One region of the Arthrobacter sp. MMS24-S77 genome, then DNA from elsewhere that is predicted to be linked to it. Evidence: riboswitches for the same ligand, from Rfam matches in the RefSeq annotation. Region 1 holds a riboswitch; each other region holds the start of a gene.

Region 1 (7,601 bases):
GTTCCGTCTGTCAGAACTTCATGGGTGTGCAATTCACTCACAGTGGAGTTTTCCTTATTCATTTGGGCCGCGCTGCGTGCTCAACGGTGGTGGCATGGCCGTTCCGGAGCACGGATGGTCGCGCAAGCAAATCCAGTGGAAGCCGATCGCGGGCTATCTAAATACTGGCACTGGGGACCAGCCGGTGTATCTCAAGATCGCGTAGGGGCGGACTTGTTGATGTCAAAAATGAACTGAATCAACGACCGGGCATCCATTACTACTCACACAGTCTAGCGTCTGGGGGCCATAAACCCCGGATCGCGGCTCCGGGTCAGCGGACGATCAGCCCTACGTGAGCAGTTCCAAGGTGATTTGGCGGGTCGCGATGTCCGCGTCGAGCAGCTTTACCCGGACTTTCGTGCCGGACTCCATTTCACCGTCGCAGCGAGCGGTGACCGCGGGCTCGGCGATCTGGACGATGCCGTAAGGGCCGTGCGGGGCTCCGTTGCCGTTGCCGTTGTTGCCGTTCCCATTCCCGTTGCCATTGTTCTTGGCGGGTTTCGATCCGGAGATGACGACGGCGTCGAATTCCTGTCCGATATGGTTCACCAGGAGCGCCGCCTCCACGGTGTCCAAGGCCAGGCGCTCAAGCTTGCCGGCAAGCTGATCGGATGATGCCATGATGGCAGGCAGGCTCGGCAGGGCGTCCCGGGCCCATGCGGGAATTGCTGTCCCGGTACTCAGGGCTTCGCAGATGACCAAGACGAAGCGATCGATCAGCCGCCGCAACGGAGCGGTCGCGTGGGCATAAGGGGCTCCGATCGCGGACTGCATCACGCTGTCTGGTACCTCGCCGTCGAAAGGCGTGTAGCCGGCACCGCGGAAGAGCATCCCCGCAGAATGGAGGATGGCCAGCTGCCGGGGGTCCCTGGCATCGAGGGTCCGCAGGTACTCGCCGTAGCTGATCCCGTCGCGCCAAGGCTTGCCGAGGGCCCCCGCCTGCCGTTTGAAATGGAGCAACGAACGTTCATCGGGGGCGGGCATGGTGCGCAGGATGCCCACCTTTCCGTCGAGCATCAGCTGGGCGGCGGCCATCCCGGTCATGAGGGAAATCTGGGCATTCCAGTCCTCCACCGGCAGCGGGGGAGCAGCAACGATCCTGTACCCCTCGCCGTCGGGCAGCTGGACGATTTCCTGTTCCGGCATGTTCAGGCTGGCTCCGCCCCGGCGGCGTTCCAGTTCCACCCTCTTGAGCCCGACCTCCTTGAGGAGTTGCAGGACCGGATCAGCTGTTCCGGAATCAATTTCCGCTTGGACGCCCTTGTAGTTGAGCTTGGCGCGGCTGCGCACCCCGGCCCGACGAACCGAGATCGTACGCAACTCGGCCTCGGCGTCGAGTCCGAAGTCCCACACGAACGCGCCGCATGTCTGATCGGCCAACAGGCTTCCGGCACGTTCGCTGATGATTTCGGGGTGCAGCGGTATGCGCCCGTCAGGGGCATAGTACGTTTGCCCGCGGTGGCGGGTCTCGGCGTCGAGCGCTCCGCCCGGAGTGACAAAGGAGGGTACGTCGGAGATCGCGTAGAGAACCCTGTAACCATCGCCGGATCGCTCGATGAAAAGGGCTTGATCGAGATCCGTGGAAGATGCCGGGTCGATCGTGATGAACGGAATGTCCGTGAGGTCCTGCGCCGGCAATGTATGGCCGGAAACCGCAGTTTCGGCGTCGCGCAGCGCTTCGATGGGATAGCCGGCGGGCAGCTCGAGCTCAGTTCGAAGCGCCGCCAGCGCCTCTGCAAGCGTGTTCGACGTTTCACTGAGACTCGGGGCTATCCGCTGATGTGACACGAAAATCAGGGTAACGCCAAAATCCCGCGGAGTCTTGCTAAGGGGCCGCAGCGTCGAGAGCCGCCAACGGGCTCCTGACGATCGAGGGCAGGCGGGGAAACCGACGCAACGTTTTTTCGTCAACGGGAGCAAAGATTATTCCCCTCTGTTGCTGGTGGGCCTAATGTTGCCGGTGGGGGAAAAGAACGCTCCCTCGCCAACATCACGTCCACTTCAGAGGGAGTTCCTCCATGAGTTACGAGAACCCGGCGGGCCAGCCTTACGCAGGCCCCACGCCGCCGTCCTATTACGCCGCGCCGCAGGTATTCAGTCCCCGCCCACAGGTCGGTTTGGTCGACGCTGTCAAGCAGTTCTACCGCCGTTACGCCAGCTTCACCGGCCGCTCCAACCGCAGCGAATACTGGTGGGTGGTGCTGTACCTCGCCATTGTGAATGCCATCCTGGCGATTCCGTACTACATCGGGGTGGGTAGCTACGCTGCCTCCGTCAGTACGGCCACCACACTGGAAGCCCAGCAGGCTGCCGCCGCGAGTTTTCCCGCCGGTGCCTTGATCTTCGGCATTTTGTGGTTCATCTGGAGCCTTGCGAACCTCGTGCCCAGCCTGGCGCTCTCGGTTCGCCGCCTCCACGACACCGGGCGGAGCGGCTGGTTCATCCTGCTCGGTCTCATTCCGTTTGCAGGTCCGATCATCCTCATCGTCTTCTACGCCACCGAGTCGAAGCCGGAAGGCGCGATCTACGGCGCGTAAGCCCCGTTGGCCTGAAGCCGGAGATCGAAAGCTGCCACAGCGAAGGCGGCCGTTGCCCAGGTGCCGCAGCACCCGGCAGCGGCCGCCGTCGTAGTTCTTACTGAGTCTCGCTAAGCCGCCGCGGCATCGAGGGCGGCGAGGAGCGCCTGGGCAGCGGCCGTCGGATCCTCTGCCTCAGTGATGGCCCGCACCACCACGATGCGGCTGGCGCCGGCTCGCACCACTTCCTCAACGTTGCTGAGGTCGACGCCTCCGATCGCAAACCAAGGGAGCACAACGCCGCCCACCGTCTCTTCGTCCGCCTTCTTCACGGCGTCGGCAGCGTACTTCACCAGATCGAGCCCGACGGCGGAACGCCCCGGCTTGGTGGGCGTTGCCCACACCGGTCCGACACAGAAGTAGTCCAGGCCGCTGCGGCCAGGCGAAGCAGCGATGGCTGCGTCAATCTGTTCGGGCGTATGCGTCGAGAGGCCGATGATGGTGGGGTCGTGGAGCAGCTTCCGGGCCGAGCGCAGCGGGATGTCCTTCTGGCCGATATGGAACACCGGAGCGCCGGAGAGGGATGCGACATCTGCGCGGTCGTTGACGGCCCAGAGTCGGCCGCGACGGTGCGCCACGGAATGCAGAATCTCCAGGAGTTCCAGTTCCTCGGCCGCTTCAATGGTCTTGTCCCGCAGCTGGATGATGTCCACGCCGCCCTCGAACGCGGCATCGACAAACTGCTCAAAATCGCCCTGCTGCTTGCGGGCGTCGGTGCATAGGTACAGGCGGGCGGTGGTGTGGACATCGTGCTGGGTCATGGAAACAGAGTAGTTCCTCTAAACTGGGCTGGTACCGCGGGAGCCGCGGCGGCAGTCACAATCGCCGCGCGGCTGAGAGGGCTTCAGCGCCGACCGCTTGACCTGATCCGGCTAGTACCGGCGTAGGGAAGGACTCCATGGACGAAGTAGACACCCAGCTCGAACCCCTGCGCGCAGATGTTGCCGTCATCGGAGGCGGTGTCATCGGCCTCGGCATCGCGTGGGAAGCCCGCAGATCCGGCCGCTCGGTGGTCCTCATCGACCCCGCACCGGCCAGCGGCGCCACCTTCGCGGCCGCGGGCATGCTGGCCCCCGTCAGCGAACTGCACTACCAGGAGCAGGACCTCCTGGAACTCATGCTCGAATCGTCGGCGCTGTGGCCGGACTTCGAACACAATGTGACCGGCTCAAGTTCCGGACGCTCCTCGGGTTACCGCACGACGCCGACCCTCGCCGTCGGCGCGGACGCTGCGGACCGCCGGGCGCTCGCCGACCTCCGGGACGTCCAGCTGGCCAACGGTTTGGTGGTGGAATCCGTCCCGCTTCGCGAAGCACGGGAACGTGAGCCGCTGTTGAGCCCGCAGATTTCCTGTGCCTTCCACATCCCCGGCGACCACCAAGTGGATCCACGAAAACTTGCGGCCGCGATTGTTGGTGCACTGGGAGACCACAAGCCCGGTGACTCCAGTTGGGTTTCGGGAGCCGAGGACGGTGTTGCGGTCCGCAATAGGGCGGCGAGCCTTCTATGGGAGGACGGGCGCGTCGTCGGGGCTGAACTCGAATCGGGCATGAGGGTGCTCGCCACGGAGACAGTGGTTGCCAACGGGCTGCACGCCGCCCATTTGAAGGGGCTGCCGGATGGCTTGTCCCTTCCGCTTCGCCCCGTGTACGGCGACATTCTGCGGTTGCGCGTTCCGGAACACCTTCGGCCCCTGGTCACCGCAACGGTCCGGGGGATGGTCCGGGGAGTACCGGTGTACATCGTCCCCAGGGAGGACGGGACCGTGGTGATCGGCGCGACGCAACGCGAGGACGCCTTGTCGGCTTCGGGTGGATCGGCCAATCCGGTGTCAGCCGGTGGGGTATACCAATTGCTCCGCGACGCCCAGGTACTGGTCCCGGCAGTAGCGGAATTGGAGCTGCTGGAAGCCACTGCCCGTGCCCGTCCCGGCACTCCGGACAACGCGCCCCTGCTGGGCCGGGTGAAAGGTCCTGAAAGGATCGCATCCGGTTCCGGCCCCGAAGGAAGCGACGGCGTCGATGTGCCTGGCCTCATCGTGGCCAGCGGCTTTTTCCGGCACGGAGTGCTCCTGACTCCGGCAGCCGCGAAAATCTGCGTCGGACTCATGAACAATGCCGCCGATCCGCGCTGGAACAAGTTCCGCCCGGACCGCTTCTCCAAACCACTTACAACTGCACGCCCACTCTGAAAAGCAGGCGTCGCGACAAACGGCTCGTAGGCTGCCACTCACATCCCCTTCCGAAGGACCACGCATGAACATCACATTGAACGGCGCCGACCACACGCTGAGCGACGACGCCTCCGTGACTACGCTCGTCAGCCACATCACCGGACGCGCTATCGACGCCAGCGGCCAGGCGGCCGATGGACGCAAGATCGGGGTCGCCGTCGCCCGCAATTCCGAAGTGGTGCCGCGCAGCCAGTGGGCTGCCACCGCGCTCGCAGAAGGCGACGAACTCGAAATCGTTACCGCAGTACAGGGAGGCTGAACCATGACCGCAGCAAGCATTCAAACAGCAAGCACCCAAACCGACGACTTGGTGATCGACGGTGTTGAGTTCAGCTCGCGCCTCATCATGGGAACCGGCGGGGCGCCGAGCCTGGACGGACTGGGGGCGGCGCTGCTGGCCTCCGGTACCGAACTCACCACCGTTGCCATGCGGAGGTACTCACCGACGGAAACAGGCTCCCTGTTCCAGTTGCTCGTGGACCACGGCATCCGCGTCCTGCCCAACACCGCCGGCTGTTTTACCGCCAAGGACGCTGTCATGACAGCCGAGCTTGCCCGTGAGGCACTGGAAACGGATTGGGTGAAGCTCGAGGTCATCGCCGACGAACACACGCTCCTGCCGGACGCCGTGGAACTCGTGGATGCCACCGAAAAACTCGTCGACCGCGGCTTCAAGGTCTTCGCCTACACCAACGACGACCCCGTGCTGGCGCTTCGGCTCGAAAACCTCGGGGCTACCGCGGTGATGCCTTTGGGCGCGCCTATCGGCACCGGTTTGGGCATCCTGAATCCCCACAACATCGAGCTGATTGTGTCGCGCGCTTCGGTGCCGGTAGTGCTCGACGCCGGCATCGGGACTGCGTCCGACGCCGCCTTGGCCATGGAGCTCGGGTGCGACGCCGTATTGCTGGCCACCGCCGTGACCCGGGCCCAGAACCCCGTACAAATGGGCGAGGCCTTCAAACACGCTGTCATCGCCGGTAGGCTGGCGAAGCAGGCGGGCCGCATCCCGCGCCGGGAACACGCTCTGGCGTCCTCGGCCATGGAAGGCCGGGCCGAGTTCCTCTAGCGGGCTTCTGCCGGCCACAGGGGCATACCGCGAAAAGATTCCACCGCAGTGAAGGAGTCCCCATGGCCGGCAAGGATGACATTCTCACCAGGCCCGCGATCGACGACGCCATGGCGGAGCTGCCGGACTGGCGGTACCGCCTGGGCGGTCTCGTCTCCGTCTACAAATGCCCGACGTCGGCCGCGGCACTCGAGCTGATTGCCGCCGTCGGGCGCATCGCCGAGCAGCAGAACCACCACCCGGACCTGGACTGGCGGTACAACCGGGTGTTCGTCCGGTACTCCTCCCACGACGCCGGGAGCGAGGTAACGCAGCGCGACATCAGGGCGGCCACGAACGTCAGCCAGCAAGCCAGGGAGGCCGGTGCCGTGGCCGAGCCGGGACTCTACCGCACTGTTGAAGTTGGAATCGACACCCCTGATCCGGAAATGATCTCGGAGGTCTGGCGAGTAGCGCTTGGCTACCGCAAGGGCCGCTTTGGAGACCTCGAGGATCCCTATGGCCGTGGGCCTAACGTGTGGTTCCAGGAAACCCAAACGCCCAACCCGAACCGGCTCCACCTGGACGTGCACCGGAGCCAGGCCGAATCGGGGCCCGCCCTGGAGAAGACCGCCGCTACCGGGGCGTTAATGGACCATGACCACGCACCCAAATGGGTGGTGGTCACGGATTCACAGGGAAACAGGCTGTGCCTCTGCACCGAAGCGGGTCACGAGCCGGATCTGTAGCTCCGCCCCCGGCCTCTGGAGGACGCCCAAATGTGTCCGTGACAAGCGAACGAGCCGGCGACGCGGAAATGCCCTGGCGAGGCCGGATTTCCGGCCTCGACAGGGCATTTGCGCGTCGCGGGGAATCAACCGCAGCAGCGCTGGGGACCTACAGGACGCGGCTGAGGAACTCCTTGGTGCGGGCGTGCTGGGGGTTGGCGATGATCTCGCGGGGGTCGCCGGTTTCGACCACGACGCCTCCGTCCATGAAGGTCAGGGTGTCGCCGACTTCGCGGGCGAAGCCGATTTCGTGGGTGACCACGATCATGGTCATGCCGGACTTGGCGAGGTCCTTCATGACGTTGAGCACGTCGCCGACGAGTTCGGGGTCCAGGGCGGAGGTGGGCTCGTCGAAGAGCATCAGCTCCGGTTCCATGGCCAGGGCCCGGGCGATCGCGACGCGCTGCTGCTGGCCGCCGGAGAGCTGGGCGGGGTAGTGGTTGGCGCGGTCGGCCAGGCCGACCCGGTCCAGCAGTTCCAGGGCCTGCTTCTTGACGTCGCCCTTGTTCTTGCCCTTGACCTGCACGGGTGCTTCCATGACGTTGTACAGGGCGGTCTTGTGCGGGAAGAGGTTGAAGCGTTGGAAGACCATGCCGATTTCCCGGCGCTGCGCGGCGATTTCCCTGACCTTCAGGTCGTGGAGGCGGCCGTTGACTTCGCGGTAGCCGATCAGCTGCTCGCCCACGGAGATGCGTCCGGCGCTGATGGTTTCGAGCAGGTTGATGCAGCGGAGCATGGTGGACTTGCCGGAGCCGGAGGGGCCGATGACGACGGAGACCTCGCCCTGGTTGACGGTCAGGTCGATGCCGCGCAGCACGTGGTGCGGGCCGAAGTATTTGTGGAGGCCTTCGATCCTTACCAGCGGTGTCTGGGTGGTGGTCGTCATTTTGCCTCCTCCTCGGGGAAGTCCATCT
Region 2 (7,601 bases), 390 kb from region 1:
AATTACCGCCGAAGATTTTCAAGTCCGGTACCGCCACTGATTGGCGGTTCCGGGTTGTCAGGCTGTTGGTGACGCTCCCCCTGTGGCAGGCGCGAACCCAGTAGACACAAGGGTTAATTCTGCCACACCCCGGGAGTTCCGGCCAATCCCGCGGATGCGGTCCGGCTTTCGCGGTCCAATCGCGGCACGCGCTGCCCGACGGCGGCAGGCTCAGGCCGGGACGTCGCCGTCAGGGCGGTGCCGCAACTGGCCGTTGACGACGTCGTACCCCAGTTCCCCGAAAACCGTACGGTCCGCACGTGTCAGGCCGCCGGCGTCGAACCCTGCCAGCAGATCCGGGCGGCGTTCCGCCGTGCGGCGGAACTGTTCGTGGCGCCGCCACTGGGCGATCTTGCCGTGATTGCCGCTCAAGAGGACGGCAGGCACGTCGCGATCGCGCCATGATGAGGGCTTCGTATAGACCGGGTACTCCAACAAGCCGTCTGAGTGGGATTCCTCCACCAGGGATTCGGGGTTGCCGACGACGCCTGGAAGCAACCGCCCGATCGCTTCGACCATGGCCAGGACTGCCACTTCGCCACCGTTGAGGACGTAGTCGCCCAGGCTGACCGGACGGACAGTGAAGTGCTCGGCCGCCCACTCAATGACTCGTTCGTCAATGCCTTCATAGCGGCCGCAGGCGAAAACGAGCTGTTCTTCTTCGGCGAGTTCGTAGGCGAGGGCTTGGTTGAAGCGCTCCCCCGCCGGCGACGGGACAATCAGGACCGGCTTCTTCCTCGGTCCGTCCGATGAATTCCCAGTTGCCGCACTCCCGGCTTCGGCACTCGCTGCAGAGGCAATGGACTCCAAGGCTTGGGCCCAAGGCTCGGGCTTCATGACCATTCCCGCCCCGCCACCGTACGGAGTGTCGTCCACGGTGCGGTGCTTGTCCGTGGTGAAGGCCCGCAGGTCATGGACATTCAACTCCAGGAGCCCATCCTGACGAGCCTTGCCTATGAGGGAAAGTTCGAGGGGCGCCAGGTACTCCGGAAAGATGCTGACGACGTCGATGCGCATCTAGGCATCGTCCTTGCCGTCGGTGTCCTCGGCATCGGTGTCCTCTTCCGCGTCCTCGGCGGATGAGTCTGTGTTCAGCTCGAAGAGGCCCGGCGGAGGAGTGAGCAGCACGTAGCCGTCCTCGACGTTGACCTCGGGCACGATCTCCTCGACGAAGGGCACCAGGATTTCCTTGCCATCCGCGTCTTCAATGACCAGCAGATCTTGGACGGGCATGGTGTTGAGTGCGGTCACCTTGCCCACGGCCTGCGAGCCAACGCGGACCTCAAGGCCAACGAGCTCGTGCTCGTACCAGCCCTCGTCGTCGTCCTCGTCCAGTTCTTCTGTCTCGATGAAGAGCTTGGCGCCGCGGATTTCCTCGGCTTGGTTGCGCGTGGAGATCTCTTCGAATCCGAGGAGCAGGATGTCTTTGTTCCACCGCGCGCTGTTGATGGTCAAAGGACCAGCCTTTGCCGGCTCCACCACGAATTCGGTCCCGGGGACAAAACGATCGCCGGGCGCGTCAGTGAGCACCTGTACTGTGACTTCGCCGCGGATTCCGTGGGGCTTGCCGATTCGGGCAACCTGAAGCTGCATGGGATTCCTCTGATTTCTTCGCTGGGCCGGATTCGGGACCAATGCTGGGTTTGGTCGTAAAACAATCCGGCCCCTCCACCATAATCTGGTGAAGGGGCCGGATCTAAGACAAGTATTGCTGAGCGCGTTACCGGCGACGGTCGGTGTCGACGACGTCGACCCTGACCTGTTCGCCGCCCGCCAATGCCGCAATCACCGTGCGCAACGCGCGTGCGGTACGGCCTTGGCGTCCGATTACCCGTCCGAGGTCGTCCTGGTGAACGCGTACCTCGAGGGATTCCCCGCGGCGGTTGTTCTTGGCACTGACCTTGACGTCCTCAGGGCTGTCAACGATCCCACGGACCAGGTGCTCGAGCGCTTCTGCCAGCAATTTACTCAGCCTCGGTGGTCTCTGCTTCAGCGTCAGCGGGAGCTTCAGTTGCTTCCGGCTGCTTGGCCTTCTTGGTGATGGCTTCCGGGATGATGACGGAAGCCTTCTCCGGAGCAACGAAAGCAGGCTTGGCGACCTTGGTCTTCAGCGTGCCTTCCTGGCCCGGGAGACCCTTGAACTTCTGCCAGTCACCGGTGATCTTGAGGATCGCAGCAACCTGCTCGGTCGGCTGGGCGCCGACGGACAGCCAGTACTGTGCACGCTCGGAGGCAACCTCGATGTACGAGGGCTCTTCGGTGGGGTGGTACTTGCCGATCTCTTCGATCGCACGGCCATCGCGCTTGGAGCGGGAGTCCATGACGACGATGCGGTAGTACGGTGCGCGCATCTTACCGAAGCGCTTAAGGCGAATCTTTACGGCCACTTTTGTGGTCACTCCTGTTTCTGAAACGGGGTTGAGCCCGTCGTTCTGCACCCGTGGGGCGGGCCATACTTGAGGGTTCGAAGGACAAGATGCACACACGGAGAGAGGGGCCGCGCGGATCGAGTACCTGTCCATTGTGCCAGATGGCAGACGGTATTTCGAACTACGGGCCCGTGTGGCGGGTTTACTGCGGGATTACTGCTCCGCTGACCAGACGTAAAGACCAGCGCGCTCGGCCTTTTCGACGTCGCTCGCGAGGGCCGCCAACTGCTGGACATAGAGGCGGGACTGCTGGGCATCGAAAGGCATATCTTCTTGGGCTGCCCAGCGCTCGGCGACGTCTTCGAGGACGCTGCCTTCACCCTCGGTCTCGTAGCTGAGAAGTTCGGACAGGGCACGCACCATGGCTTCAGGAACGCCCAGCAAGGCGTCGCTGGTGACATCCACCAGGGCCAACTCGTAGTCGGCGCCGGCCGCGTGCACGGCAGTGCCTGCCAGGTCGCCGAGCTGTTCTACTTCGAAATCGCTGATTCCCGGGATCCGTACAGCAGCGCCGGAAACGTCGCTGCCCTTCTCCAGGGCAGCGGCCCTCTTGAGTGCTTCATCGTGGGTGGCAACAAAGATTTCAGCAAAGCCCATGGAAACTACCCTCATTCATTCGTGCCGACGGAGCTGCGGCGTGGCCGAAAATATGCGCCACGCCGTGTACTCCACCCTAGCGGACAGCGACCCGCAACCGGTTCCGCCACGGGTCCTCGAAGCGCAACTCCAGCCCGGTGTGGTGGGACGCAATACCGGCAACCTTGAGGCGGTCGGCGAGCGCGCCGACGTCGTCCCCCGACGGCACTTCAATCACCACTTCACCCAGACCCAGCGTGTCCTTGCGCGGCCCGGCGCCACGGCTATTCCAGACATTCATGGCCATGTGGTGGTGGTACCCGCCCGCGGAGACGAACAATGCCTGCCCATGCCAGCCGGCGGTCTTCTCGAAGCCAAGCGTGTCAACGTAGAAATCGTAGGCGGTCTGCACGTCTCCCACCTGGAGGTGGACGTGCCCGACGCCGGCGCCCGCCTCATGCTGGCCGGTCACCGCTGCGTCGCTCAGGTACTGCTGGAGGTAGCGCTGCGGCGGGAGGGGCAGGCTGTCCATGACAACCGAACTGCCGTTCCATTCCCAGCCTTCGCGGGGCTTGTCATAGTAGAGCTCGATGCCGTTGCCCTCGGGATCCGTGAAGTAGAAGGCCTCGCTGACCAGGTGGTCGGCACTGCCGACGAAGGCGTGGGGCTCGTACTGCGCGGCAGAGGCAACGGTGGCGGCTAGTGCGGGCTGGTCTTCGAAGAGCAACGCTGTGTGGAAGAGTCCAGCTTCTCCGCGGCCCGGGACCTGGAGTCCGGAGGCCGGGGCCAAGTGCACCAGGGGCTTGCCGAGCCGGCCGAAGTAGAGTCCGCCATCCTGTTCGGCGACGACGTCCAGCCCGAGGGCCCGCTGGTAGTAGTCGCTCATGAGCAACATGTCCCCCACTTTGAGCATGACGGTACCCATGGTGAGTTCGGCAGGAAGGAGATCCTGGCTGGATGTGATGGTCATGTGAAACTCCCGGCTTTTGTGGCGCCGCCCTTCGGCAACCTCTATCTATCTAAATTACTTGAAGCTTCAATTTATTCCTAATGCTCGCCGCTTCCCGAAACTTGCCCCTCAGCACGATGGCCTTCGGTTTCAGCACGACGTCCAGGGACACCCGGGGATCCTTCTCGTACAGGACGACGTCGGCGCTGGCACCTTCGTTGATCCCCTCCGCACCAAGCCATTCCCGGGCGGACCAGCAGGCGGCATCGAGGGCGGCGGCCGCAGGCAGTCCCGCGTGGTGCAGCTCCAGGATTTCCTCGCCGATACGGCCATGCTTGATGACGCTGCCGGCGTCGGTCCCGGCATACAGCCGCACCCCGGCGTCGAAGGCCTCGCGGACCCGCTCGTACCGGCGCTCCCAGAGCCTTGTCATGTGGGCGGCGTAGCGCGGGAACTTCGCTTCAGCCTGTTTGGCGATGTCCGGGAAGGTGGCAATGTTGATGAGTGTCGGCACGATCGGCACGCCCTGATCCAGCAGTCTCGGAATGTGGTGCGGCAACAAACCGGTGGCGTGCTCGATGCAGTCGATCCCGGCGTCGAGCATGTCGTCAATGGTTTCCTCGGCGAAGCAATGAGCCGTCACCCGGGCCCCCTCGTCGTGTGCGGCCGCGACGGCGTCTTTGACGATGGCGGCCGGAAAGGACGGACCCAAGTCTCCGGAGGAGCGGTCGATCCAGTCTCCTACGATCTTGACCCAACCGTCTCCGAACCGGGCCTGCTTGCGTACCGCTTCCACCAGACCCTCCGGCTCAACTTCCTCGGCCAGCCCACGGATGTACCGGCGCTGCCTGGCGATGTGCCGGCCCGCGCGGATGATCCTCGGCGTATCCGCCTGGTTCTGAAGCCAGCGGGTATCACTTGCGGAACCGGCGTCGCGGATCAAAAGCGTTCCTGCATTCCGGTCCGCCGTCGCCTGGCGGCGAGCGGTCTCCTCGTCGACCGCCCCGCCCTTCCCCAAACCAACATGACAGTGCGCGTCGACAAGGCCGGGCAACACCCACCCGTCCAGGACGACGTCGGACTTCGCAAGGGGTCGGACAAAGGTCAGCCGGCCGTCGACGGACCAGAGCCCGCGCCGCTCATCTTTCGGCCCTGTGAGGACAGTGCCGCTGAACTCGATGATTTCTGCCATGATTCCACCTTAAACTCCGACACCGTTCCCGGCCCGGTCACATCTGTCCTGGGTCACATCTGTCTTGGGCACCAACGGCTGTGGTAGCTTCGTCTACGACCACACGGGGGCCCTTGCAAGGGCTGAGATCGGGCTGACGCAGCCTGCGACCGTTGAACCTGTCCGGGTAATGCCGGCGAAGGAAGTGAGTAATCCTTTGAGCACCAAAGAAACACAGCTAAGCCCTATCCACAACGGATCAACGCAGGAAGTGACCCAGTCCCTCAAGTCGCATTCCCTCGCGTTCCTGGAGGATACCGAGACGGGAATCCGGGTCCCGGTGACGGAAATCGCCTTGGAACCATCCCCGAACGGGGAGGCCAACGCACCCTTCCAGGTGTACCGCACCGCAGGGCCCGGGAGCGATCCGGTGGTCGGCCTTGAGCCGTTCCGCAGCGAGTGGATCGAGGCCCGCGGCGATACCGAGGCTTACAGCGGCCGTGAGCGGAACCTGCTCGACGACGGCAAGTCGGCCGTGCGCCGCGGCGCCGCCTCCGCGGAGTGGAAGGGCGCACAGCCGGTGCCCCGCCGCGCCGTCGAAGGCAAGACTGTCACCCAGATGCACTATGCCAAGCAGGGCATTGTGACGCCCGAGATGCAGTTCGTCGCGCTTCGCGAGAACTGCGATGTTGAACTGGTCCGCAGCGAAGTCGCCGCCGGCCGGGCGATCATTCCCAACAACATCAACCACCCGGAATCCGAACCGATGATCATCGGCAAGGCCTTCCTCGTGAAGATCAACGCCAACATCGGCAACTCGGCCGTGACCAGTTCCATTGCCGAGGAAGTGGACAAGCTGCAGTGGGCCACGCAGTGGGGCGCAGACACGGTCATGGACCTGTCCACGGGTGACGACATCCACACCACTCGTGAATGGATCATCCGCAACTCCCCCGTCCCGATCGGCACCGTACCGATCTACCAGGCCTTGGAGAAGGTCAACGGCGAAGCCAACAAGCTCACCTGGGAAATCTTCCGCGACACCGTCATTGAACAATGCGAGCAGGGCGTGGACTACATGACCATCCACGCCGGCGTGTTGCTGCGGTACGTGCCGCTGACCGCCAACCGCGTGACCGGCATTGTTTCCCGCGGCGGCTCCATCATGGCGGGCTGGTGCCTGGCCCACCACGAGGAAAACTTCCTCTACACCCACTTCGACGAACTCTGCGAAATCTTCGCCAAGTACGACGTCGCTTTCTCTCTCGGCGATGGACTGCGCCCAGGCGCGACGGCGGACGCGAACGACGCCGCGCAGTTCGCCGAGCTGGACACTTTGGCCGAGCTGACAATGCGGGCGTGGGAGTTTGACGTCCAGGTCATGGTCGAGGGGCCGGGCCACATTCCGTTCCACTTGGTGCGGGAAAACGTCGAACGCCAGCAGGAGCTGTGCAAGGGCGCTCCGTTCTACACCTTGGGCCCTCTGGTCACCGATGTGGCCCCGGGCTACGACCACATCACCTCAGCGATCGGCGCCACGGAGATTGCCCGCTACGGAACCGCCATGCTTTGCTACGTCACGCCCAAGGAGCACCTGGGACTGCCGAACAAGGATGACGTCAAAACCGGTGTGATTACCTACAAGATCGCTGCCCATGCCGCCGACCTCGCCAAGGGACACCCCGGCGCCCACGAACGCGACGATGCCCTGTCCAAGGCCCGCTTTGAGTTCCGCTGGCGTGACCAGTTCGCTCTGTCGTTGGATCCAGTCACGGCGGAAGCGTTCCATGACGAGACGCTCCCGGCCGAACCAGCCAAGACGGCACATTTCTGCTCCATGTGCGGACCGAAATTCTGCTCCATGCGCATCAGCCAGGACATCCGCGATGAGTACGGTTCAGCGGATTCCCAAGCGGCCATCGCAGAAATGTACAGCGGCATGCGCGAAAAGAGCGAGGAGTTCCTGGCATCCGGTGGCAAGGTCTACTTGCCCGAGCTCGAAGTTCCCGCAGGAAGGGGAACGAAGTCAGGAAGCTTGAACTGATCAGGAAGCTTGGACTGATCAGGAAGCTTGGACTGATCCGGCGCGGCTGACGTCCGCGATGAAGGAGCGGATCATCCGGTCTCCTTCGACTGAATCATGAGGCCGGTGTCCTCCTGCCGCAACGCGGTGGAGGGCACCGGTTTCCTGCAGGTAGCCGGCGATCTCTTCGTAAAGCGGTTCCCAGCCACCGGTCAAGACAAGCGTGGGGACTCCCGGCACAATGTGCAGGGGCGCTTCCCACGGTGGCGCCTGCAGCCGCAGGCGCCGAGCGGTACGCCGGGCCTCCGGGGTGCTGAGGACTGCGGCCTCCGAGGAAAACGCCCGGCGGACGAATTCCCGTTGGTAATCGTCATCGCTGAGTTCGTGCCGGATCGCGAACAAGGGCTCCATGAG
Region 3 (7,601 bases), 470 kb from region 1:
TTTTATGTGCCATTTGAAATGCCTGCCTTTAAATTCTGGGGAATCTGTTGAAAACCTGAAAAGCAACCAGTGGTTACTTGATACCGGTGATCTTGATCTTGGTCAGTTCTTGACGGTGACCCTGGCGCTTCTTGTAGCCGGTCTTGTTCTTGAACTTCTGGATGACGATCTTCGGACCACGGAGGTCTTCGAGGATCTCAGCCGTAACCTTGACCTTGGCCAGATCCGCAGCGGCGGACGTGACCTTGTCACCGTCCACCAGGAGCAGTGCGGGCAGCTCAAGGGTGCTGCCGGCTCCACCGGGGACGCGGTTCAGGGTTACGTAGTCTCCAACGGAAACCTTTTCTTGGCGGCCGCCTGCGCGGACAATCGCGTACACCACTTGGGCACTCACTTCTCTCGACGTTTATTACTAAATTTGCGTGCGGAACCCCGAACCGAAAACGGGCCTGGTTCACGCTGTGCCTCAACGCCGTGGATTCCGTTACGGAATCCATGAGTTATCCCTCAAACAGTTCCACGCGAAAATTAGTTCCACGTGAAAGGTCTCTAGGGGCATAACCCAAGTGTTGGCGTAAGCACCGAAGATCTAGATTACGCTAGTTTCGCCTTCGGCTGCAAATGAGGCCAAGGTCCGGAGGCTGCCACGTGATGACTGCCACAGACTGGCTATGCCGCCATCCGGTACCGTGCCCGTCCACCTTACCCTGCCGGCCGGGAAAAGTACGGATCGCCGGCCCGACACGCTGCAGCGCCCGCCGAAACGGCCTCAGCCATGCAGCCTTGGAGCATCGAAGAACGCGGTTTCGTAGCGGCAGGATTGGGAAAACGCCTCCATCATTGCCACGCGCTCCGCGGGCGATGCGGCCTGCGCAGCAGCATCTGTGATGTCGATCGCTGTGCGGGTTGCCTCGGCGAACGCCTCGTCCGCATAGGTGCGCAGCCAGTCCGCATAAGGGTGCTCGTCCGACGCGCCCCCCTGTATGTAGCCAAGGTGGAGCTGCTGTCCCACCTCGGCGTACAACCAGTAGCAGGGCAGCACGGCAGCCAGCAGCACGGCATAACTGCCCGAGGCAGATGCCGCCAGCAAGTGGTCCACGTAGGCCTTGGTGACTGGGCCCAGCTCTCCGCTTACCTGGCGTCCGCTGAGCCAATTCCGGTGCAGCTCAGACTCGACTTCGAGGCACATCTGCGAGCCGCGGGCCCAGAACAGCTGTTCGGTTTCGCTTGGGGCGAGGGCGCTTGCCCGCGCCAGGACCCTCGAATAGCCGTTGAGATAGATGGCATCCTGCGATAAGTAATAGCTGAACTGCGATTCGCTGAGCCCACCGGATTGCAAGTCTTGGATGAAGTCCAGACCATAGATCGCTTCGAGTTCCGAGTTCGCGGCGTCCCACATCCGGGCCGCGAAAGCACCCGGCTGGAGGGCGTGCTGGTGCGCGTGGAAGTGATGGATCGGGCCGCTGCCTTTCCCCACTTCCAATACCTCGGACTGGGTCAGCGCCTCCTGGAGCCAAAGCTTGACAACGCGCAGTGCCGACTCCCAGTCGCCAAGCCGCGCCTTGGCCGTCGCCATCGCCGAGGACAGGGAACACCCAGTGCCATGGCTGTTCCGGGTCTCCACTCGCTGGCCGGCGAACTCGACGACGTCCTGGCTCAGGAGTCCCCCGGTGTTGACGAGGGCGTCCGGGCAGTCGGCTCCCTCCAGATGACCGCCCTTCACCAAAACGGTGTTTCCGCAGGCGGCCGCCAAACGCTTGCCCTGCTCCAGCGCCGATGACCAGTCCGTGGCCTCGGGTTCGCCAAGCAGCATTGCCAATTCGGGAAGGTTGGGGGTCACCAGGTCAGCAAGGGGCAGGAGTTCCCGCAGCGCGGTTTCTGCAGACTCTGCCAGGAGCCGGTCGCCGCTGGTGGCGATCATCACCGGATCCAAAACCACGACGGCGGGGCGAACCTCGCCGAGCCAGCGGCGGACCTCGTCGATGACCGCTGCGTCACCGAGCATGCCGATTTTGACGGCGTCCACCGTGATGTCATCGCTGATGGCGTCCAACTGCTGGCGCAGGAACTCTACGGGAGGCACATGAACGCCCTTGACTCCCTGCGTATTCTGCACCGTGAGCGCCGTGATGACCGCCATGCCATAGCCCCCATTGGCTGCGATGCTCTTGAGGTCGGCTTGGATCCCGGCACCACCCGATGGATCGGAACCGGCAATGCTCAGGACCCTGGGAACGGTGCGCCGGGCGGCCTTGAGCGGATAGACGGCTGAATGCGCTGAAACAGTCATGCGAGACATCCCTTCGCCGGTGCTAACCGGACAGGTTCAACGGGTCTGGTCTCAGCCGGCTTGGTGCGCGGCACCCCGTGTCAGTCCCCTAGCTTAACCCGGATCACGCGGCGCCCGCTGAAATCGCCGACAACGCGGAAGCCCCGGCAGCTTCCACAGGAGCGGAAACGGCCGGGGCTTCGGACAGGTACTGCTTTAGAGCTCGGACTTGGGCACGCCGACACCGAGGATGATCGGCTCAGCTGCCGCAGCCGGTTTGGCCGGAGCCGCGGCAGGCGCCTTGGCCTCGTGTGCGGCGCCACCTGAAGCGGACGCAGCGACCTCGTGGTGCTCCACGTTGGTGGCGTTGGCGGCACCCTGCGGCCTGCTGGCACTACGGTTGCGGCGCCCCCGGCGTCCACGGGATCCAGACTCCAGGGATTCCCCGGCTGGACCGGCCGCGGAGGCCCCTGCGGGCGCTTCCTCGGCTACGGCTGCCTTCGCTTCGATGTCAGGAGCCTCACCAAGGCCCGCAAACGCTTGTGCCAACAGATCCAGGCTCATGGCAGGCGCCCCGTTGGCCGGCTCTTCGTGGTGAACGAAGGGCAACGCGACCTCCTCACCGCCAAACCGCAGCACCGGCTTCGAGCGTTCCTCGGCGCTTGACGCAGCGGCAGGAGCCTGGATTGGGGCCGCAGGGGCCTGAACCGGGGTTGCTTCCGCTACGTGCGCACCAGCCAGCGATTCCGCGGCGTGGTGCAACTCGTCGTCGTGCAGGTGGGCGGCGTGGGCCGCAGCAGCGATGGTGGCGAGGGCAGCGCGGGTGGCTGCCTGGCGATTGGGATCCGCCGTTTCGACGTGGACCGGGGCCGGAGGGCTCATCGGGAGCTCAGTGGTCCCCTGCCCTGTGCCCCTGCCGCGGCGGCGCTTGCGCTGCTCCGTGCGGGCGGCGGGCTGCGATTCGGTACGCGGGTGGTGGTGCTCGGCGGCCACTACGTTGGCGCGACGGTGCTCCACCGGCTCGTCGTGGGTGACGATTCCCCGTCCTGCACACGTTTCACACTGCTCGCCGAACACCTCAAGCAGGCCAGTGCCCATGCGCTTGCGGGTCATCTGGACCAGGCCAAGCGAGGTCACTTCGGCAACCTGGTGCTTGGTGCGGTCCCGGCCGAGGCACTCGACCAGGCGGCGCAACACGAGGTCACGGTTGGATTCCAGGACCATGTCGATGAAGTCGATGACGATGATTCCGCCGATATCGCGCAAGCGCAGTTGACGGACCACTTCTTCGGCGGCTTCAAGGTTGTTCTTGGTGACGGTTTCCTCAAGGTTGCCACCGCTGCCGGTGAACTTGCCTGTGTTGACGTCGACAACCGTCATGGCCTCGGTGCGGTCGATGACGAGGGAACCGCCGGAGGGCAGGAAGACCTTGCGCTCCAATGCCTTGTGGATCTGTTCGTCCACGCGCCATGCCGAGAAGATGTCCTGATCTGAGGTCCACTTTTCGAGGCGGCCCACCAGATCCGGAGCCACGTAGGTCACGTAGGCCTCGATAGTGTCCCAAGCTTCATCACCGGAGACGATGAGCTTGGAGAAGTCCTCGTTGAAGACGTCACGGACAACCTTGATGGTGAGGTCCGGTTCGCCGTACAACAATTCGGGCGCGAGAATCTTGGTGGAGGTGGACTGGCTTTCGATGCCTTCCCACTGGGCACGCAGGCGGTTGATATCGTGCGTCAGCTCTTCCTCGGAAGCACCCTCGGCTGCGGTCCGGACGATGACGCCCGCGTTGTCCGGGAGGCGATCCTTCAAGATCCGCTTCAGGCGGTTGCGCTCGACGTCGGGCAGTTTGCGGGAGATACCGGTCATGGAACCACCGGGCACGTACACGAGGTAGCGGCCCGGAAGCGAAATCTGGCTCGTCAGGCGCGCACCCTTGTGGCCCACAGGGTCCTTGGTGACCTGTACCAGCACGGAGTCGCCGGACTTCAGGGCGTTTTCAATGCGACGCGGCTTGCCTTCCAGGGTGACGGCATCCCAGTTGACTTCACCGGCGTACAGCACGGCGTTGCGGCCACGTCCGATATCGACGAATGCGGCTTCCATCGACGGGAGCACGTTCTGGACCTTGCCCAGGTAGACGTTCCCGATCAGGGAATCCTGCTGCGTCTTGGACACGAAGTGCTCGGCGAGCACGCCGTCTTCCAGGACACCGATCTGGATCCTGTCGTCGCGCTGGCGAACGATCATCTGGCGGTCCACGGACTCGCGGCGTGCCAGGAATTCGGCTTCGGTGATGACCTGGCGGCGGCGGCCGGTTTCGCGGGACTCCCGGCGGCGCTGCTTCTTGGCCTCAAGGCGCGTGGAGCCCTTGACGTTCGTGACGCGATCGGAGCTGGTGGTGGACTCCATGTGCGCGCGGGGGGCACGGACACGGGTCACAGTGTTGGGGGGATCGTCGTCTCCGCCGCCTGTGAGTTCCAGGTCCTGGTCTCCGCGACGACGGCGCCGACGACGGCGGGAGGTCACGCCTTCCTCAAGGACTTCTTCAGTGCCGGCCTCGGCCTCGTCTTCGGACTCGGCAGAAGCTTCTTCTCCCGAGGCATCTTCGGTGCCGCGACGCCCCCGGCGCCCGCGGCTACGACGGCGACGACGGCTACCGGCTTCTTCGAGTTCGCCTTCCTCGGCGGTTTCCTCAAGACCGGCAACAGGTTCAGCTTCGACCACGACCGGCCGTGCCACAGTGCTCAGGTCCGGTGCCTGGAAAATCATTGAGGTGATGGAAGCAGGTTCGAGGAACAGCGAGGCGACCGGGCTTGCAGCTGCGGTCTCAGCGGCCGGCTCTTCAGCAACCGTTTCTTCCGTGGCTGGCTCATCAGCGACCGCGGTCCCAGGGCCTTCTTCGGCGGGTGCGGGCTGGGCGGCCGGCGCTTCCGCGACTGTATCCGCGGCAGCAGGCTCGGTGGTCTTCGCCTTCGTAGTACGACGACGGCGGACCGGCTTTTCCGGGGCCGCTTCAGTTTCTGCTGCAATTTCAGGTTCCACGACGGCAGGAGCCTCTGCTACCTCGCCACCGGCGGAAGCTTCTTCAGCGAATCCCGGCAACGGCTCGGGAGTGTCGACCTTCTTGCGTGCCCGGCTGCGCCGGACAGGAGCCTTGGATGCTTCGGCACCTGCGTCTTCGGCAAGCGGCTCCGCAGCGGAGGCGGTAGCTCCGGCGTCGGGGGCTTCTTCCGCGACGACCGCCTTCGGCACTGCCTTGCGGCGGGTGCGAGTGACTTTCTTGGGTGTTTCAGCGGTTTCGGTGGACGCCGCATCTTCGGCGGCGGCTACAACTTGCTCGTTATCCATATGTGGTGACACTCCTGCCCTTGCGCAACCGCCACATCCGGCGCCCAGAGGGGCAAATATTGTCAAAACCCGCAGGCGTCGACAGAAGTCAGTAGTGGTCTTTCCGGTTCGCACCAGCTTGGGGGTGCGGCATTCACGGAAAGCCGGCCTTGCTCCAAACCCGTTGTTCTAGTGCCACAACCAGGTGCCGTCCATAGCCACCGCGGGCCTACCGGGGATCAACGGATCCTGGGCATGCCCTGCACGTGAATGGCGGTCTTGCGAACAAGATACCGGACCGGATTCCGCATGTGGATCGGCTTCCGGCCATGTTCATTCTCTCACACGCCCGCGCCCCCGGCAGGAATCACCTCGCGAAAGCTTCCGTGCCGCGACCCGCTGGACGCCGTATCCAGCCACCGAGACTAGAATCCTCCCAAGAGCACCCCCGGCCCTGAGCCGGGCCTTCCAGAAAAGGACCGCCAACCATGCCGAGCCCCGCCAGCCCGAACCTGGCCAATAACGATGCCCGCCCCCTGCGGAAGGACAACACAGGGAAGGACAACAAGCGAAAAACCCCCGATGGGAAAAACACCGCCGAAGCGGCCGTGCCGCGCTTGCTCCGCGACCGGCCCATTGCGTGGCTGCTGCTCGTCACCGGCGCCATCGCATGGCTGGCATCCGGGGCGCTCGTGCTGGAAAAGCTGCAGGTTCTCATCGACCCGAACCACGCAACGGTCTGCGACGTCAATCCGTGGGTGTCCTGCGGAAGCGTCATGAAGACACCGCAGAGTTCGGTCTTCGGCTTCCCCAACATGTTCATCGGCATCGTGGCGTTTGCCGTGATCATCACCACTGCCATGGCGATCTTTGCGGGGGCCAAGTTCGCCCGCTGGTACTGGATCGGGCTGCAGACCGGCGTGACTCTGGGCTTCATCTTCATCGTGTGGCTGTGGTCGCAGGCTTTGTATGTCATTCACGTCCTGTGCCCGTTCTGCATGGTGGTGTGGGCATGCATGATCCCGCTGTTCGTGTTCGTGACCATCAGGAACGTAGTGCACGGGGTCATTCCGGCGCCCGCCCGCTTGGCCAAGATCCTGGGCGAATCCGGTTGGATCATTTCCGCGCTGCTCTACGTCGCCGTCATCGCGAGCATCTTCTTTGCCTTCATCAACGTCTTCATCGGCACGTCGGGCTACTGAGCGCTTCCCCTTAACTGAGCTATTAACAGCAGAAGGGGCCCTTGTTCACCTGAACAAGGGCCCCTTCTGCTGAATTGGCGGGAAACTACGCGCCGAACCAGATCTTGATCTCACGCTCAGCGGAGTCCACCGAGTCGGAACCGTGCACCAGGTTCTGCTGGACGGCCAGGCCCCAGTCGCGGCCGAAGTCACCGCGGATGGTGCCGGGTGCCGCCGTCGTCGGGTCCGTGGTTCCGGCAAGGGAGCGGAAGCCTTCGATCACGCGGTGGCCCTCGAAGATGGCAGCGACAACCGGGCCGCTGAGCATGAACTCAACCAGCGGCTCGTAAAACGGCTTGCCGAGGTGCTCTTCGTAGTGCTGCTCCAGCAGTTCGCGGGTGGCATTGACCTTCTTCAATTCGGCCAAGGAGTATCCCTTGGACTCAATGCGGGCGAGGATGCTGCCGCTCAGGTTGCGGGCGACGCCGTCGGGCTTGATCAGTACAAGGGTGCGCTCAATGCTCACGGTTGCTCCAATGTGGTGGTGTGTGGGTTTCCCAGCCAGTTTACGGGGTTTGGCTCAAGCGGACTGACCCGCGGCGTCTTCCCCGTGCGAAGCGTTCCACTCGGCCTGCTCGCGATCGCGCTTGGCGTTGTCTCGGTCGATCCTCATGCCGGCGCGGATGCCGTACCACCAGCACGCCGCAAACAGGATCCCCACGACGAACATCGTGGGCTCGGCGAACCCAGTAAGGATCAGGACCAGCTGCAATGCCCAGCCAACGCCGACGCCCCACGGCTTGCCGAGGACAGCACAGGCC

The links. A riboswitch is a leader RNA that binds a small molecule or an ion and turns the genes downstream of it on or off. The one in region 1 is predicted to bind thiamine pyrophosphate.
Region 2: another riboswitch for thiamine pyrophosphate. It lies ahead of thiC (phosphomethylpyrimidine synthase ThiC); the one in region 1 lies ahead of thiO (glycine oxidase ThiO).
Region 3: another riboswitch for thiamine pyrophosphate. It lies ahead of thiD (bifunctional hydroxymethylpyrimidine kinase/phosphomethylpyrimidine kinase); the one in region 1 lies ahead of thiO (glycine oxidase ThiO).

Annotation. Positions count from the first base shown of each region.
Region 1 is NZ_JBTZRN010000001.1:3,267,448-3,275,048, reverse strand. It holds gene ACX5I4_RS14930 (DEAD/DEAH box helicase) at 1-41, opposite strand, end outside; gene ACX5I4_RS14925 (RNB domain-containing ribonuclease) at 331-1,830, opposite strand; gene ACX5I4_RS14920 (DUF805 domain-containing protein) at 2,061-2,579, shown strand; gene thiE (thiamine phosphate synthase) at 2,690-3,379, opposite strand; TPP riboswitch at 3,406-3,525, shown strand; gene thiO (glycine oxidase ThiO) at 3,517-4,809, shown strand; gene thiS (sulfur carrier protein ThiS) at 4,874-5,110, shown strand; gene ACX5I4_RS14900 (thiazole synthase) at 5,114-5,920, shown strand; gene ACX5I4_RS14895 (4a-hydroxytetrahydrobiopterin dehydratase) at 5,983-6,648, shown strand; gene ACX5I4_RS14890 (amino acid ABC transporter ATP-binding protein) at 6,797-7,573, opposite strand; gene ACX5I4_RS14885 (amino acid ABC transporter permease) at 7,570-7,601, opposite strand, start outside.
Region 2 is NZ_JBTZRN010000001.1:2,880,085-2,887,685, forward strand. It holds gene trmD (tRNA (guanosine(37)-N1)-methyltransferase TrmD) at 211-1,056, opposite strand; gene rimM (ribosome maturation factor RimM) at 1,057-1,632, opposite strand; gene ACX5I4_RS13165 (RNA-binding protein) at 1,760-2,002, opposite strand; gene rpsP (30S ribosomal protein S16) at 2,004-2,426, opposite strand; gene ACX5I4_RS13175 (hypothetical protein) at 2,622-3,065, opposite strand; gene ACX5I4_RS13180 (VOC family protein) at 3,142-4,014, opposite strand; gene ACX5I4_RS13185 (amidohydrolase family protein) at 4,064-5,185, opposite strand; TPP riboswitch at 5,279-5,386, shown strand; gene thiC (phosphomethylpyrimidine synthase ThiC) at 5,382-7,208, shown strand; gene ACX5I4_RS13195 (alpha/beta fold hydrolase) at 7,227-7,601, opposite strand, start outside.
Region 3 is NZ_JBTZRN010000001.1:2,793,854-2,801,454, forward strand. It holds gene rpmA (50S ribosomal protein L27) at 1-13, opposite strand, end outside; gene rplU (50S ribosomal protein L21) at 74-382, opposite strand; gene thiD (bifunctional hydroxymethylpyrimidine kinase/phosphomethylpyrimidine kinase) at 770-2,290, opposite strand; TPP riboswitch at 2,282-2,378, opposite strand; gene ACX5I4_RS12750 (Rne/Rng family ribonuclease) at 2,486-5,620, opposite strand; gene ACX5I4_RS12755 (vitamin K epoxide reductase family protein) at 6,088-6,801, shown strand; gene ndk (nucleoside-diphosphate kinase) at 6,887-7,306, opposite strand; gene ACX5I4_RS12765 (DUF4233 domain-containing protein) at 7,361-7,601, opposite strand, start outside.